4 regions of the Halioglobus maricola genome follow, and region 4 is predicted to be linked to each of the others. Evidence: predicted binding sites of a transcription regulator. Region 4 holds the regulator's gene; each other region holds the start of a gene.
The links. Region 4 encodes sigma-54, which starts transcription at its own class of promoters, with help from an activator protein. Its sites were predicted from a motif close to TGGCACANNNNTTGCNNT; they were not measured.
Positions count from the first base shown of each region.

Region 1: glnL (nitrogen regulation protein NR(II)) is a predicted target of sigma-54. The motif match lies at 2,216-2,233, and genes of this name have one in related genera.
Region 2: EY643_RS00810 (NarK family nitrate/nitrite MFS transporter) is a predicted target of sigma-54. The motif match lies at 1,288-1,305, and genes of this name have one in related genera.
Region 3: EY643_RS16750 (SLBB domain-containing protein) is a predicted target of sigma-54. The motif match lies at 1,809-1,826, and genes of this name have one in related genera.

Region 1 covers NZ_CP036422.1:4,161,934-4,165,185, reverse strand. Annotated here, with positions in the region: gene ntrC (nitrogen regulation protein NR(I)) at 1-1,109, opposite strand, end outside; gene glnL (nitrogen regulation protein NR(II)) at 1,102-2,163, opposite strand; gene EY643_RS18830 (DUF4124 domain-containing protein) at 2,440-2,970, opposite strand; gene glnA (glutamate--ammonia ligase) at 3,062-3,252, opposite strand, start outside.
Region 2 covers NZ_CP036422.1:179,424-182,675, forward strand. Annotated here, with positions in the region: gene EY643_RS00810 (NarK family nitrate/nitrite MFS transporter) at 1-1,192, opposite strand, end outside; gene nirB (nitrite reductase large subunit NirB) at 1,564-3,252, shown strand, end outside.
Region 3 covers NZ_CP036422.1:3,674,983-3,678,234, reverse strand. Annotated here, with positions in the region: gene EY643_RS16760 (lipopolysaccharide biosynthesis protein) at 1-752, shown strand, start outside; gene EY643_RS16755 (sulfotransferase family protein) at 749-1,678, shown strand; gene EY643_RS16750 (SLBB domain-containing protein) at 1,861-3,252, shown strand, end outside.
Region 4 covers NZ_CP036422.1:988,706-991,957, reverse strand. Annotated here, with positions in the region: gene lptB (LPS export ABC transporter ATP-binding protein) at 1-517, shown strand, start outside; gene EY643_RS04435 (RNA polymerase factor sigma-54) at 661-2,148, shown strand; gene hpf (ribosome hibernation-promoting factor, HPF/YfiA family) at 2,287-2,574, shown strand; gene ptsN (PTS IIA-like nitrogen regulatory protein PtsN) at 2,583-3,035, shown strand; gene rapZ (RNase adapter RapZ) at 3,039-3,252, shown strand, end outside.

The sequences.
Region 1 (3,252 bases), 1.1 Mb from region 4:
ACCGTGATCCAACGGCATGTATTCTCCAGCTGGCGTACGTTGCCAGGCCAGTCCAGCGAACTCAGGTACTGTTCGGTTTCCGCCAGCAACACCTTGGTTTCTCCGCCAAGTTCCTCGGCGGCCTTGGTGAAAAAGTGTTGCATGAGGCGCGGGATATCCTCGCGGCGTTCTGCCAGCTTGGGAATGTGGATTCGGATGACGTTGAGGCGGTGGAACAGGTCCTCGCGAAAATCGCCCTTGCGCACCAGGGCTTCAAGATCCTGGTGTGTGGCGGCGATGATTCGTACGTCCACCTTTACCGGGGTGTGGCCACCTACGCGGTAGAACTCGCCGTCCGCCAGCACACGCAGCAGGCGGGTTTGCGTCTCGGCGGGCATATCGCCGATTTCGTCGAGGAACAGTGTGCCGCCGTTGGCCTGCTCAAACCGGCCCTCGCGTTTGTTGTTCGCCCCGGTGAAAGCGCCCTTCTCGTGGCCGAACAGCTCGGATTCCATCAGGTCGCGGGGGATGGCCGCCATGTTCAAGGCGATAAAGGGGTTGGTAGCGCGCGGGCTGTGGCGATGCAGCGCATGGGCAACCAGTTCCTTGCCGGTACCCGACTCGCCGTTGATCAATACGGTGATATTGCTGTGGGCGAGACGGCCGATGGCGCGGAACACCTCCTGCATCGCAGGCGCCTCACCAATGATTTCAGTTTGAGGCAGCTCTTCCGTCGGGGCGGGTTCGTGACTGGTCTCCCGCGCGTGCGCCAGGGCGCGCTCGGTAATGGCGACAACTTCGTCAAGATCGAAGGGCTTTGGCAGGTATTCGAATGCCCCCTGCTGGTAGGAGGCTACTGCGCTGTCCAGGTCTGAGTGGGCTGTTGTGATGATGACGGGCAGCTCGGGATGAGCGCTGTTGATGCGGCCCAGCAGTTCGATGCCATCGATACCTGGCATGCGGATATCACTGATGATGACCTCGGGTTGTTCGCTGGCCAGGCGGCTGAGTAGCTGGTCGCCGTCGACGAAGCTCTCGTTGTCGATGCCGGCTTGATTGAGGGCGCGTTCAAGGACCCAGCGTATCGAGCTGTCGTCGTCAACAACCCAGACTTTCGCCTGCTTATACATGTTTGGTTTCCATTGGTAGGTAAATGCTAAAACGTGTTGTGCCTGACTCGCTGGTGCACTCGAGCAGGCCGCCGTGTCGGGTGACAATAGACTGGGCGATGGTGAGTCCCAGGCCCGTGCCTTCGGCACGCCCGGTCACCATGGGCATGAAAATGGTGTGCAACATGTCCTCGGGAATCCCGGGACCGTTGTCGTCGATGTCCATCCGGCAAACCAGGCGATGGCGCGTTGTCCCGATTGTGAACTGTCGCTGCGGGCGGGTACGCAGTGTGATTACGCTGTCGTCTCTTCCTTCACAGGCCTGCAGGGCATTGCGGACAATGTTGAGCACGGCCTGGATCAACTGGCCCCGGTCGCCGTAGATGTCGGGCAGGCTGGGGTCGTAATCCCGAACAAATTCTACCCGGTTGTCGGCCTCGGCAATGATCAGGTTCCGCACATATTCGAAGACTTCGTGGATATTCAGGGCCTGGTTTTTCAGTTGCTGATTGGGGCCGAGTAGGCGGTCCACCAGGTCGCGCAAGCGATCTGCCTCGCGGATAATAATATTGGTGTATTCGGTCAAGCCATCATCGGGTAATTCCCGGGCTAACAACTGGGCTGCGCCGCGGACGCCCCCCAGAGGATTCTTGATCTCGTGGGCGAGGCCGCGAATCATTTCCTGGGTTGTCTCCTGGCTGTGAATCAGATTTTCGTCCCGACTGATTTTTAGCAGTCTGTCTACTGCTTGTAGTTCCAGCAGCAGGTCTACAGCGCCGCTACCGTCGCCTACCGGTGTCATGATCAGATCAGCTTGTAGCTCTCTGCCGCTGAGTAACTCCAGTGGCATGCTGCGGCGGGAGGTCGGGCTGCGGGTCGCGCGGACTTGTTGCAACGCCTCCAGCAGCGGCTCCGGGTTAGCCACGAGTTTGCCCATGGGCTGCCCCAAGGCGCGGCCCTCGGAAGATTCGAGCAAATCCTGGCACGAGCTGTTGAGCGAGACCACTCTCATCTCCCCGTCCAGGGCGATGATTGAGGTGCTGAGATTGTCGAGTATGTCTTGGGTGGCTTGCATTCCGCATCCTGGCCCGGCTCGCCCAAATTTGCGGCCGTCATTCGATATACCGAAAGCAAAAATGACGCCACTTTGGGTCACTTTCGCATATTCTTTCTGCAATGCTAGAAAATAGTGCGCTGCGGGTATGTAAGTGCTCACTATCTTGGGGGTTTTAGCGCTTCTGCGGTCAGGGCGCCTTTTCCTCGTTCAGTGGGAGGCGCAGGCAAAAGCGAGCATGCACCATTATGGTGCATGCAAATTAGGGAGATGTCTACTTCGGGGCGTTGGCCGTGCCTAGTTAATGGACGGCCTGAGGACGTACACGCGTACCGGGGCTGAGGAGGAGAGCGTTGCACCCTCGGCACTAACGACTTCTACGACCAGGTCGTGTGCACCGCGGAACACATTGGTCAGGTCCCAGAAGCCACTGACCTGCGGCTCGCCCTGGGGTTCACCATCGATCAACAGTTGCAGCGCCTGTCCCTTGCCGAGGCCTGGTGCAGCGGAGGCGCTGACACTGAAGTTGCCGGGCCCCATGGGGATGGTGGTCTCAGGCTCCGGAGAAGTAATTGCAGCTGTGGGGACGCTGCCGGCTGAGGTTTCGTCTTCGTCAGCCGGTTCCGGTTGGCCGGTGTAGCTGGGAATGACGGGTGGTGGCGCGGTGCTGTTGGTCTGCTGCAGCTGGACCTGCTCGGTATTGGAGTCGGGCTGTGGGGTGTCGGTAAAGCTGACGTTGCCGTTCTCGTCGGTCGTTTTGTAGATCTGCGACCAGGCCTGACTGGAGGCCAGTGCCAGCGCCAGTAGTGTAATGGTTGATCTCTTCACAGGGTTGCCCCGTTTTGATTGCGATACACCTACCCTAGCAGAAATAAAAAAGGCCCGCATATAGCGGGCCTTTTCCGGTATTACTGCCTGTTTACAGGGAGTAGTACATCTCGAACTCGACCGGGTGAGTGGTCATGTCCAGTTTCTCAATTTCCTCGGACTTCAGTTCGATGTAGCCATCGATCATGTCGTTGGTGAAAACGCCGCCAGAAGTCAGGAATTCGCGGTCCGCGTCCAGAGCTTCCAGAGCCATGTTCAGGCTGGAGGCTACGGTTGGGATCG
Region 2 (3,252 bases), 810 kb from region 4:
AAAAAGAGCAGCACATGGTGGCGAGCACAGCCAGCGGAATCATCCACGTGGCGTCGACTCGGGCCATGACCAGATAGCCCACAGCAAGGCCGGCAATGAGGAATGACAGGGAGCGTTTTCGTCCAAAGCGATCGGAAAAATAACCGCCTGATGGGCGCGCCACCAGATTCATAAAGGCGAAGCCAGAGGCCAGCAGGCCGGCTTTAACTGCCCCCAGTTCAAACGTTTCCATGAAAAAAAGCGGCAGCATGGAGACCACTGCCAGCTCTGAGCCAAAGGTGACAAAGTAAGCCCAGTTGAGAGCAGCTACCTGCTTGAACTTGTACTTCTCAATCTCGGGCACGCCGTCGCGTAGATGCTCCTTGTTTACTTTCCAGATCTGGCTGGTCTGGAAGATGAACAGGCCAATCAGGATTGCGTACATCGAGTAAGTTGCTGATGCCGACAACAGCCCCAGATTGGTAGGTGACAGGCGCCAGCTAAGTATTGCCAGGGCGAGGTATAGCGGTACGGTCATGCCGATATAGAAGTACAGATCCCGGTAGGAGCTGACTTCCAGTCCACCGGTCTTCTTTGGTTTGAAGTAGGTGGAACCTTTGGGCGTATTACGCGCGCGCCAGTAATAGATGATGCCATAGCCAAAGGACATCAGGCCGGCCATGGCAATGGCGTAACGCCAACCGTCCTCGCCTCCCACCATCAAGGCAACGGTGGGTAAAGTCATCGCGGCTGCGGCGGAGCCAAAGTTGCCCCAGCCGCCGTAGATGCCCTGTGCCATGCCTACCTGCTTGGCAGGAAACCATTCGCTTACCATCCGGATCCCGATGACAAACCCAGCGCCAACGAATCCGCCGAGAAAGCGGAACAGGGCGAGCATTTCGTAGCTGTCCGCAAAGGCGAACCCCCAGCAGAAGAACGAGGAAAGGATGAGCAGCGAGCTGAACACCACGCGTGGGCCGTACTTATCGACCAACATGCCAACCACGATGCGTGCAGGAATGGTGAGCGCCACATTGAGCATGAGCAGCGCTTTCACCTGAGGTGTGGTGAGGTCGAAAGCTTCCTTGATGTGTGCCATCAAGGGTGCATGGCTGAACCACACGACAAAGGTGATAAAGAATGCGAACCAGGTCAGGTGCAGGGTGCGGATGGATGGGTTGGCAAAGTCGAGGACTTTGACGGGGCTGCTCATGACAGAGCCTCCTTGGCAGTTAAAAGGGGATTCGAAAATTACTCGAGGGAATCTTGCTGGGTTACAACCCGCCGTTGGGTCGAATAGGCATGGGATTTGCAATGAATATGCCAAGCGCGCGGATTTTCCGTCGTTGTGCCCCGAAACCGTGCGGTTTCGGGGCTTATCAGCGACAGCGTGCACTAAAATCAGGATATGACTCCAATGGTGGATGCGCGGAAAAGGTGCGTGTGCGCCTCTTTTACGCACCATTTAGGTGCTCTTCCGCTCCTCTTTTCCTACGCAGTCTTGCCCACCGGGCAATCCTTTTCGCTTTGAAAAAAGCCAAGTTGCGGTTTAGGCCGCCCAGACGAAATGACAGGCAGAACCATATGACACAACAACTGGTAGTAGTAGGTAACGGCCCCGTGGGGCACCGGGTGGTAGAGCAGGTGGTCGCCGCCGGTGGGGATTGGAGTATCACGGTTTTCGGGGAGGAGCCGCGGGTCGCCTATGACCGGGTACATCTTACGGGATGGTTCGAACAGCGCAGTGCAGAGCCACTGAATATGGTTGCGCCCGGCTTCTATGAGGAAAACGCCATTAGCTGCCACGTCGGCGACAAGGTTGTCGCTGTGGATCTCGCAGCGAAAACGGTGACGTCTGCAAACGGCGTGGTCGTGCACTACGACAAACTTGTGCTGGCCACGGGCTCATTTCCCTTCGTACCACCTGTCCCGGGGCATGAACGTGACAACTGCTTCGTCTATCGCACCATCGAAGATCTTGAAGCGATTACTGCTGCTTCCGAAGGCGCGAAGATCGGTACCGTGGTTGGCGGTGGCCTATTGGGCCTTGAGGCAGCCAAGGCCCTGCATGATCTCGGCTTGGAAACACATGTTGTTGAATTCGCCCCCAGGCTAATGGCCGTGCAGGTGGACGATGGCGGTGGCGCACTGCTGAAGAAAAAGATTGAAGAGCTCGGCGTGTGTGTGCACACGAGCAAGAATACCCAACAGATCACTGACGGCGATGGCGCGGTGCACAAGATGTGCTTTGCCGACGAGACCGAGTTGAATACGGATCTCATTGTGTTCTCGGCCGGTATCCGCCCGCAGGATGAGTTGGCTCGCTCAAGCGGCCTGGCCATCGGTGAGCGCGGCGGTATTGAAGTCAACAATTTCTGCCAGACATCCGATAGTGATGTTTATGCTGTTGGTGAAAACGCCTTATGGAATGGCCGAATTTTCGGGCTTATCGCGCCGGGAAATACCATGGCTCAGGTAGCCGCTGAGCATATCTGTGGCACCGGCGTCACCGAGTTTACCGGCGCCGATATGTCGACCAAGCTGAAACTCATGGGAGTGGACGTGGCTTCTGTCGGCGATGCCCATGGCAAAACCGAGGGCGCTCTGAACTACACCTATATCAATGAAGTTGAGCAGGTATATAAAAAGATAGTTGTATCCGCGGACAAGAAACATCTGCTCGGTGCGGTATTGGTTGGGGATGCAGAAGAGTACGGCAACCTGCTGCAGTTCGCCCTGAACCAGATTGAGCTCCCCGACCAGCCTGACGCGATGATACTTCCAAGCGTCGATGGTGCGGCCTCCGCGCTTGGCGTCGATGCGCTGCCGGACACTGCCACTATTTGCTCCTGTAATAATGTGAGCAAGGGCGATCTGGTTGCGGCAGTGGCTGGCGGCTGCTGTCAGTTGGGTGATCTAAAGAGTGAGACCACTGCAGCGACGGGCTGCGGCGGCTGCACCGCACTGGTAACCCAGGTTATGAACGCAGAGCTCGAAAATCTCGGCTATGAGGTGAATACCGATATCTGTGAGCACTTCCCATACACTCGCCAGGACCTCTACAGCCTGATCCGGGTGGAGAATATCCGCAGCTTCGATGAATTGCTCGACCAGCATGGTCATGGTCAGGGCTGTGACATTTGTAAACCTGCTGTTGCGTCCATTCTGGCTACCTGCTGGAACGACTATGTCCTGGAGAAAGAACATCAGGGGTTGCAGGACACCAATGACCGCTTTCTCGCCAATATGCAGAAGGACGGCACTTACTCGGTG
Region 3 (3,252 bases), 1.6 Mb from region 4:
TCGGAGTTCCGTTTTCGCCAATTGCAGCAGGCCTGGCCGGTCTGCTGGTGGCCTTGTTGGCGGTATGCCGGATGTTGGTATCTCGAATCACACAGCCACCACTTGCCTCATCAAGCGAAAATTTGCGGTTACCTGGGCGCAGTGATCGCCGTGCGCTCTGGGCAGGGGGATTGTTTGCTGCCCTTTCTCTGCAGTTGCCCTTTGTCGTGCTGCCGTGGTTCGTAGATACGCCAGCGATCGGTTTGTATGCCGTGGCCTATAAGCTGGTATCGATCGTTACGCTGTTGCTGCTACTTCAGGCGGCAGTGTTTGGCCCTGCCTTCGCCCGCTCGGCGGCAGCCGGAGATGGCGGCGCACTTGAGGGCCTCCTCTGGAAGACCCAGAAGCTATCCTGTGTGATTTTCTTGCCGGGTGCTGCATTTCTCTGGCTCAGCTCTAGCATCTGGGCGTCAGTGTTTGGATTGCCCGGTGAAGATTTTGTTGCGGTGCTACTGCTGCTGCTGGGTGGTCAGTGTATTAATGCGGCTACGGGCCTGTCGGGCGTCCTGTTGAACATGACGGGAGCAGCGCGGCGGGAGTTGCGCGCGCAGGTTGTGGCAATGGCGTTGACTTTGCTGCTGGCCTGGCCGGTGGCTGAAGGCTGGGGTCTTGTCGGTCTGGCTTTCCTCTTCAGTGCCGGTTTGGCGCTCAAAAATTTGCTCTCATACATGGCCGCTTTGCGGCACATTCGGTCACAGGAGTTTATCTCATGAAGCCACTGGATTTTTTGATTATCGGTGCACAGAAATGTGCAACCACGACACTCTTTGAGCTACTCCGGCAGCACCCGGATATCCGCATGCCGCTGGAGAAGGAGGTTCCATTCTTTACTGCGCCCGTTGTCGATGCGCAGGGCTGGCGCGAATTTGCCCGCGCGCAGTTCGGTACCAGTGAGGGAAAGCTCTGGGGCAAGGCTACGCCGCAGTATATGTGTGACCCTGAGGCTGCTTCGCGCATAGCCACGCTTATGCCCAGCGTGAAACTGATCGCAATCCTGCGCGACCCGGCACAACGTACCTGGTCGCACTACCAGATGGACAGGCGTCGCAATACGGAGCAGCGCGAATTCTCCGAGGTGTTGGACGGCCTGCTCGATAGCGCGACCCTGGAGCGCAGTCGCAGTTTGCCAGTGCCTGACCACGGCGAGGGGTATGAGCCAGAATCGGAGTTCTATGTCGCCTGGAGCGAATATGGGCGAATCCTGCAACGCTACCGGGCACATTTCCCGGCCGAGCAGCTGTTGGTGATCTATACCGAAGATCTGCAGTCTGCACCGAGGGAAACACTGGATCGTGTGCTGAGTTTCATCGGCTTGCCGCAGGGGTTCGAGCCTCGAGGCCTCGGCGAGGTCGTGCACCGGGGCGGCTCGCGTAGTCGCATTCCTCACGGTGTGCGCGTCTGGCTGCGGCGGCAGCGTATGGTCGCAGCACTTTGGGAGCGTATGCCTGATCCTCTTCGGGGCCGCTGGCGCTTCCTGTACGAGCGCTGGAACGTGCGTGCCGGACCAGCACAGGGCGAGGCCGATGCGTTGGCTGCCAATCTCGAGCGGCTGCGCGCCCACTATGCGCGTGACCTCGCTCTCCTCGATGAGCTACCGCTGCCCGCTCCGCCCTGGCGCCAGTCTTATGGGGCTGGTTGAGCAAAAAGTCTCGCGAATTGCGAAAAATGCGTTTCTCACTACGCGTTGCAAATTGCGAAAACCATAGTTCAAAAAACAGTTCGGTATCTTAACTAGCTGAAAAATATAGATAAATAAGCATTGGCATGGCTGGCATTGCGCTTGCAATAGTTCTGGCGTTATCCGTTTTCTGGTAAAGACCAATGCACAAGGCTATTTCGAGAACGTTCTCCTGTATGTCCAGGTTGTTGCCCTGGGTCGCACTGTTTTTGCCTTTAAGTGCGGCGGCCGCTTCTGATCGTTACATTCCCTACATAGAGCCGTTGCACGTGGCTCAGCAGCGCACCTATGTGGCGGCTGCACCCCAGGGAGACGATGCGTCGCTAGAGGAAGCGAGCCCTGAGGTGGTTATGCCGATCGCCGGCCTGACCGTGGGGCTATCTTCGGAAGTATCGCGCGTGGAGCAGGTCGCAGAAGACAGGGCAGGGCCTCTCAGTCTGGCAGAAACGCAACAGCAGCAGGCGGGAGAGGGCCAGCTCAAGCAGTTTGGCTACGACATTTTCAACCGGGCCCCGAGTACCTTTGCGCCAGTGGACGGTATCCCTGTGCCGCCGAATTATCGCGTTGGCCCAGGTGATAATCTCATCGTCCAGCTCTATGGCAAGCGGAATGTTGAGTACAAGCTACTGGTGACTCGCGACGGCAATATTCTTGTGCCGGAGTATGGCCCCATCAAGGTGTCAGGCATGACCTTCGACGAAGTTGAAGCCATGATCACCGAGGGGTTCGAGCGCAGGGTGATCGGCGCTCGCGCTGTCGTGACCATGGGGCGCTTGCGCAGTATCCAGCTGCGCCTGGCCGGAGACGTAGTGCAGCCAGGCGTGTACACCATAGGCGGCTTGTCGACACTGGTTGATGCACTGTTGTCTACAGGTGGTGTTCGCGAGACAGGGTCTCTGCGGCGCATTCAGTTACTGCGCAATGGGCAGCGTATTGCCACTCTCGATTTATACGATCTTTTGTTGCGTGGCGGCAGCGGGACGGAGCATTACCTGCGGCACAACGACACCATCTTTGTTCCTCCGCTAGGTGAGGTTGTCTACGTCACCGGAGATGTGCAGCGCCCGGGCATTTATGAGCTGTTGGGGGAGACCACTATCGGCCAGGTGCTGGCCATGGCGGGGGGGCTCCTGCCAACGGCATCGTTGGAAGACTCACACATAGAGCGCATACAGCCGCAGGGCTATCGCACTCTGGTGGACTTTTCTGCGGCTGGTGGCGATCAGGCGATTCGAGCCAAGGCTGTGCGCAACGGCGATTTCCTGAGAGTGCTGCCCTTGGAGGATCAGTTGGAGTCGGTGGTGCTGCTGTCCGGCCACGTCGATCGTCCGGGCGGTTACCAGTATCGCGATGCCATGCGCTTCAGTGATCTTATTGGCAGCGCTGAGGCTCTCTTGCCCGGGGCGGATATGGCGTTCTACCTGATTCGTCGTGAAAACCCGGTATCGCTGCGCAGCGAGGTCCTCTACGGCGACCTGACTGCTGCGCTGGAGCAACCCGGCGGTTCCGCAGATCTGACACTGGCTCCGCGTGAC
Region 4 (3,252 bases):
GTCCATGCACGAACGCGCCCGTCACGGTATCGGCTATCTGCCGCAGGAAGCGTCAATTTTCCGCAAATTGAGCGTGGCCGACAATATCCTGTCGATTTTGGAAACACGGCCTGACCTGAACCGTAAGCAACGCAATGAGCGCTGCCAGCAGTTGCTCGAGGAATTCAACGTCGAGCATCTCCACGACAGCCTCGGCCAGTCGCTTTCCGGAGGAGAGCGACGCCGCATAGAAATTGCCCGCGCCCTTGCGACCGAGCCTGACTTCATCCTGTTGGACGAGCCTTTCGCCGGCGTGGACCCGATCTCAGTGAATGATATAAAACAGATTATCACCCATCTGCGCGGTCGCGGGATTGGTGTACTGATCACCGACCACAATGTTCGCGACACTCTGGATATCTGTGAAAAAGCATTCATTGTCGGGGAGGGTCACATCATCGCAGCGGGCAGTGCCGATGAGGTACTGAACAACCAGCGGGTCCGCGACATATACCTGGGCGAGCAGTTCTCACTCTAACGCCCACGCCCTTTTCAGGCAGCTGTCAACAAGCAAATTTCGCGCCAAAACCTTGCAAGCCATCTTGGCCGAGCGCTAAACTCGTCTACGTTGTATTGCACGGCGCGCCCATCAGGACTCGCCTGAGGAAACTCGATTCACCAATGAAGCAATCGCTGCAGTTAAAGCTGGGCCAGCAGCTGACCATGACCCCGCAACTGCAACAGGCTATCCGCCTGCTGCAATTGTCGACCATGGACCTGCAACAGGAAATCCAGCAGGCTCTCGACAGCAACCCCATGCTGGAGACCAGCGAAGAGGAGCAGGGCCCCAGCGAATCGGCCAGCGCCGACGATGCCGCCGCTACCGGCGATGGCCCAATGGAGAGCCTCGAACAGGCCGACATGGCCGGTGACGCTGCACCTCAGGAATCATCGCAGACGCTTCCGGACGACCTCCCCGTAGACACCCAGTGGGACGATCTGCTGCCCTCGAGTTCAGCCCCCCCACCGCCACCGGATGAGTTCCCCGAAGGCGATTTCGAGCCCCGTGGCGGCTCTCGTCAGTCCCTGCAGGAACACCTGTTGTGGCAGCTCAATCTGAGCCGCCTGTCGGACACAGACCGATTGATCGCAATGACGATTATCGACGCCACCGACGACAACGGACGCCTCCAGCTGGACCCTGAAGAGCTTCATCAATCGCTGCTGGAGGCGGAACTGGATATCGATGAAGACGAGGTCGTCGCCGTGCTGCACATGCTGCAGCAGTTCGAACCGGCCGGCGTCTGCACCCGCGACCTACAAGAGTGCCTGTTGGTTCAGCTCCAGCAACTACCTGCAGACACCCCTTACCTGGAGCAGGCACGTCAGGTGCTCAATCGCCACCTGGGACAGCTCGCCAGCGGGGATTTCACCCAGATCCAGCGCCGCACCCGATTGAACGAAAGCCAGCTGAAGGATGTGCTCGCCCTGATCCAGACCCTGGACCCGAACCCAGGTGAGACCTACGCCCCCAGCGATGTCGAATATGTGATTCCGGATGTATTTGTCAGCAAAAAAGAAGGCCGCTGGTTGGTGGAACTCAACCCCGATATCGCACCACGCCTGCGTATCAACAACGAGTACGCGAGCCTCATCAAGCGCGCGGACAGCAGTGCGGACAACACCTTCCTCAAGGACAACCTGCAAGAGGCCCGCTGGTTTCTCAAGAGCCTGCAAAGCCGCAACGAGACCCTCATGAAGGTGGCGACTAAAATCGTCGAACACCAGCGCAACTTCCTCGAATATGGTGAGGAAGCCATGAAACCGCTGGTGCTACACGATATCGCCGAAGCGGTAGAGATGCACGAGTCGACCATATCCCGGGTCACAACCCAGAAGTACATGCACACCCCCCGCGGCATATTTGAGCTGAAGTATTTCTTCTCCAGCCACGTGGCCACCACCGCGGGCGGAGAGTGCTCTTCCACCGCTATCCGGGCTCTCATCAAGAAGCTGGTTGCCGCCGAGAATCCGCGCAAACCACTGAGCGACAACAAAATCACCCAATTGCTGGAAGAACAGGGCATCAAGGTCGCCCGACGCACCATCGCAAAGTACCGGGATACGCTGCTGATACCGCCGTCTAACGAGCGCAAGAGGCTGGTATAGGCAATGATTGGCCCCACAGTGGAAAAAATTACTCGCCGGGCAGGCCTTGGTCTAGAATTTATCCTAGAGGATTCAAAATCCGGCTGTGCCGGTTCCGGGCGGCAATCCCCCGGGTTCACCAAAAGAAGGAGCAAGTGTATGCAACTGAATGTCAGCGGACACCACGTGGAGGTCACCTCAGCTCTGCGGGAGTATGTCGAGAGCAAATTCGAACGACTGCAACGACATTTTGATCAAATCACCAACGTCCAGGTCACTCTGATCGTGGAGAAAATGGTTCAAAAAGCGGAATCCAACGTACACATATCCGGCGCGGATCTATTCGCTCACGCCGAATCCGATGATATGTATGCCGCAATCGACGCCCTGGCGGACAAACTGGACCGCCAGCTCATCAAGCATAAGGAAAAGACAAGAGGACACTGAGCCCAGCCATGCAACAACCGCTGGATACAATTCTGACCCCGGAGCGCACTGCCTGCCAGGTGCCCGGGGTCAGCAAAAAACGACTATTTGAAACAATCGCCCACATTATCAGCGAGGACCAGATTTCCCTGAGTTATGACGAAATTTTTGCCCAGCTGATTGCCCGCGAAAAACTGGGAAGTACCGGCCTTGGACTCGGCATTGCCATTCCACACAGCCGCATAGACAACTGCACTCAGCCCCTGGGCACTCTGGTAACCCTTGACGAGGCTATCGACTTCGACGCACCGGATGGCCAGCCCGTCGACCTGGTGTTCGCATTGCTCGTACCCAGCGAGGCACACCAGCAGCATCTCGACACCCTGGCCCAGATCGCTCGCAAATTCAGCGACGCAGATTTTTGCAAGCGCTTGCGCGGGGCTGCGGATGCGTCGGCCCTGCACGCGCTGGCCACTGGCTAGACAATGCAACTGATCATCATCAGCGGACGCTCCGGATCAGGCAAAAGTACAGCCCTGCACCAGCTGGAAGATGAGGGCTACTATTGCATCGACAACCTGCCCTCTTCGCTGCTACCTGCTCTGGTCGCAGAGACCAGCGGCGAAGCCTTCGGCCATTTTCGCGGCACAGCTGTCTGCATCGATGCTCGCAACGCGTGGAAAGACCTCGCCAATTTCA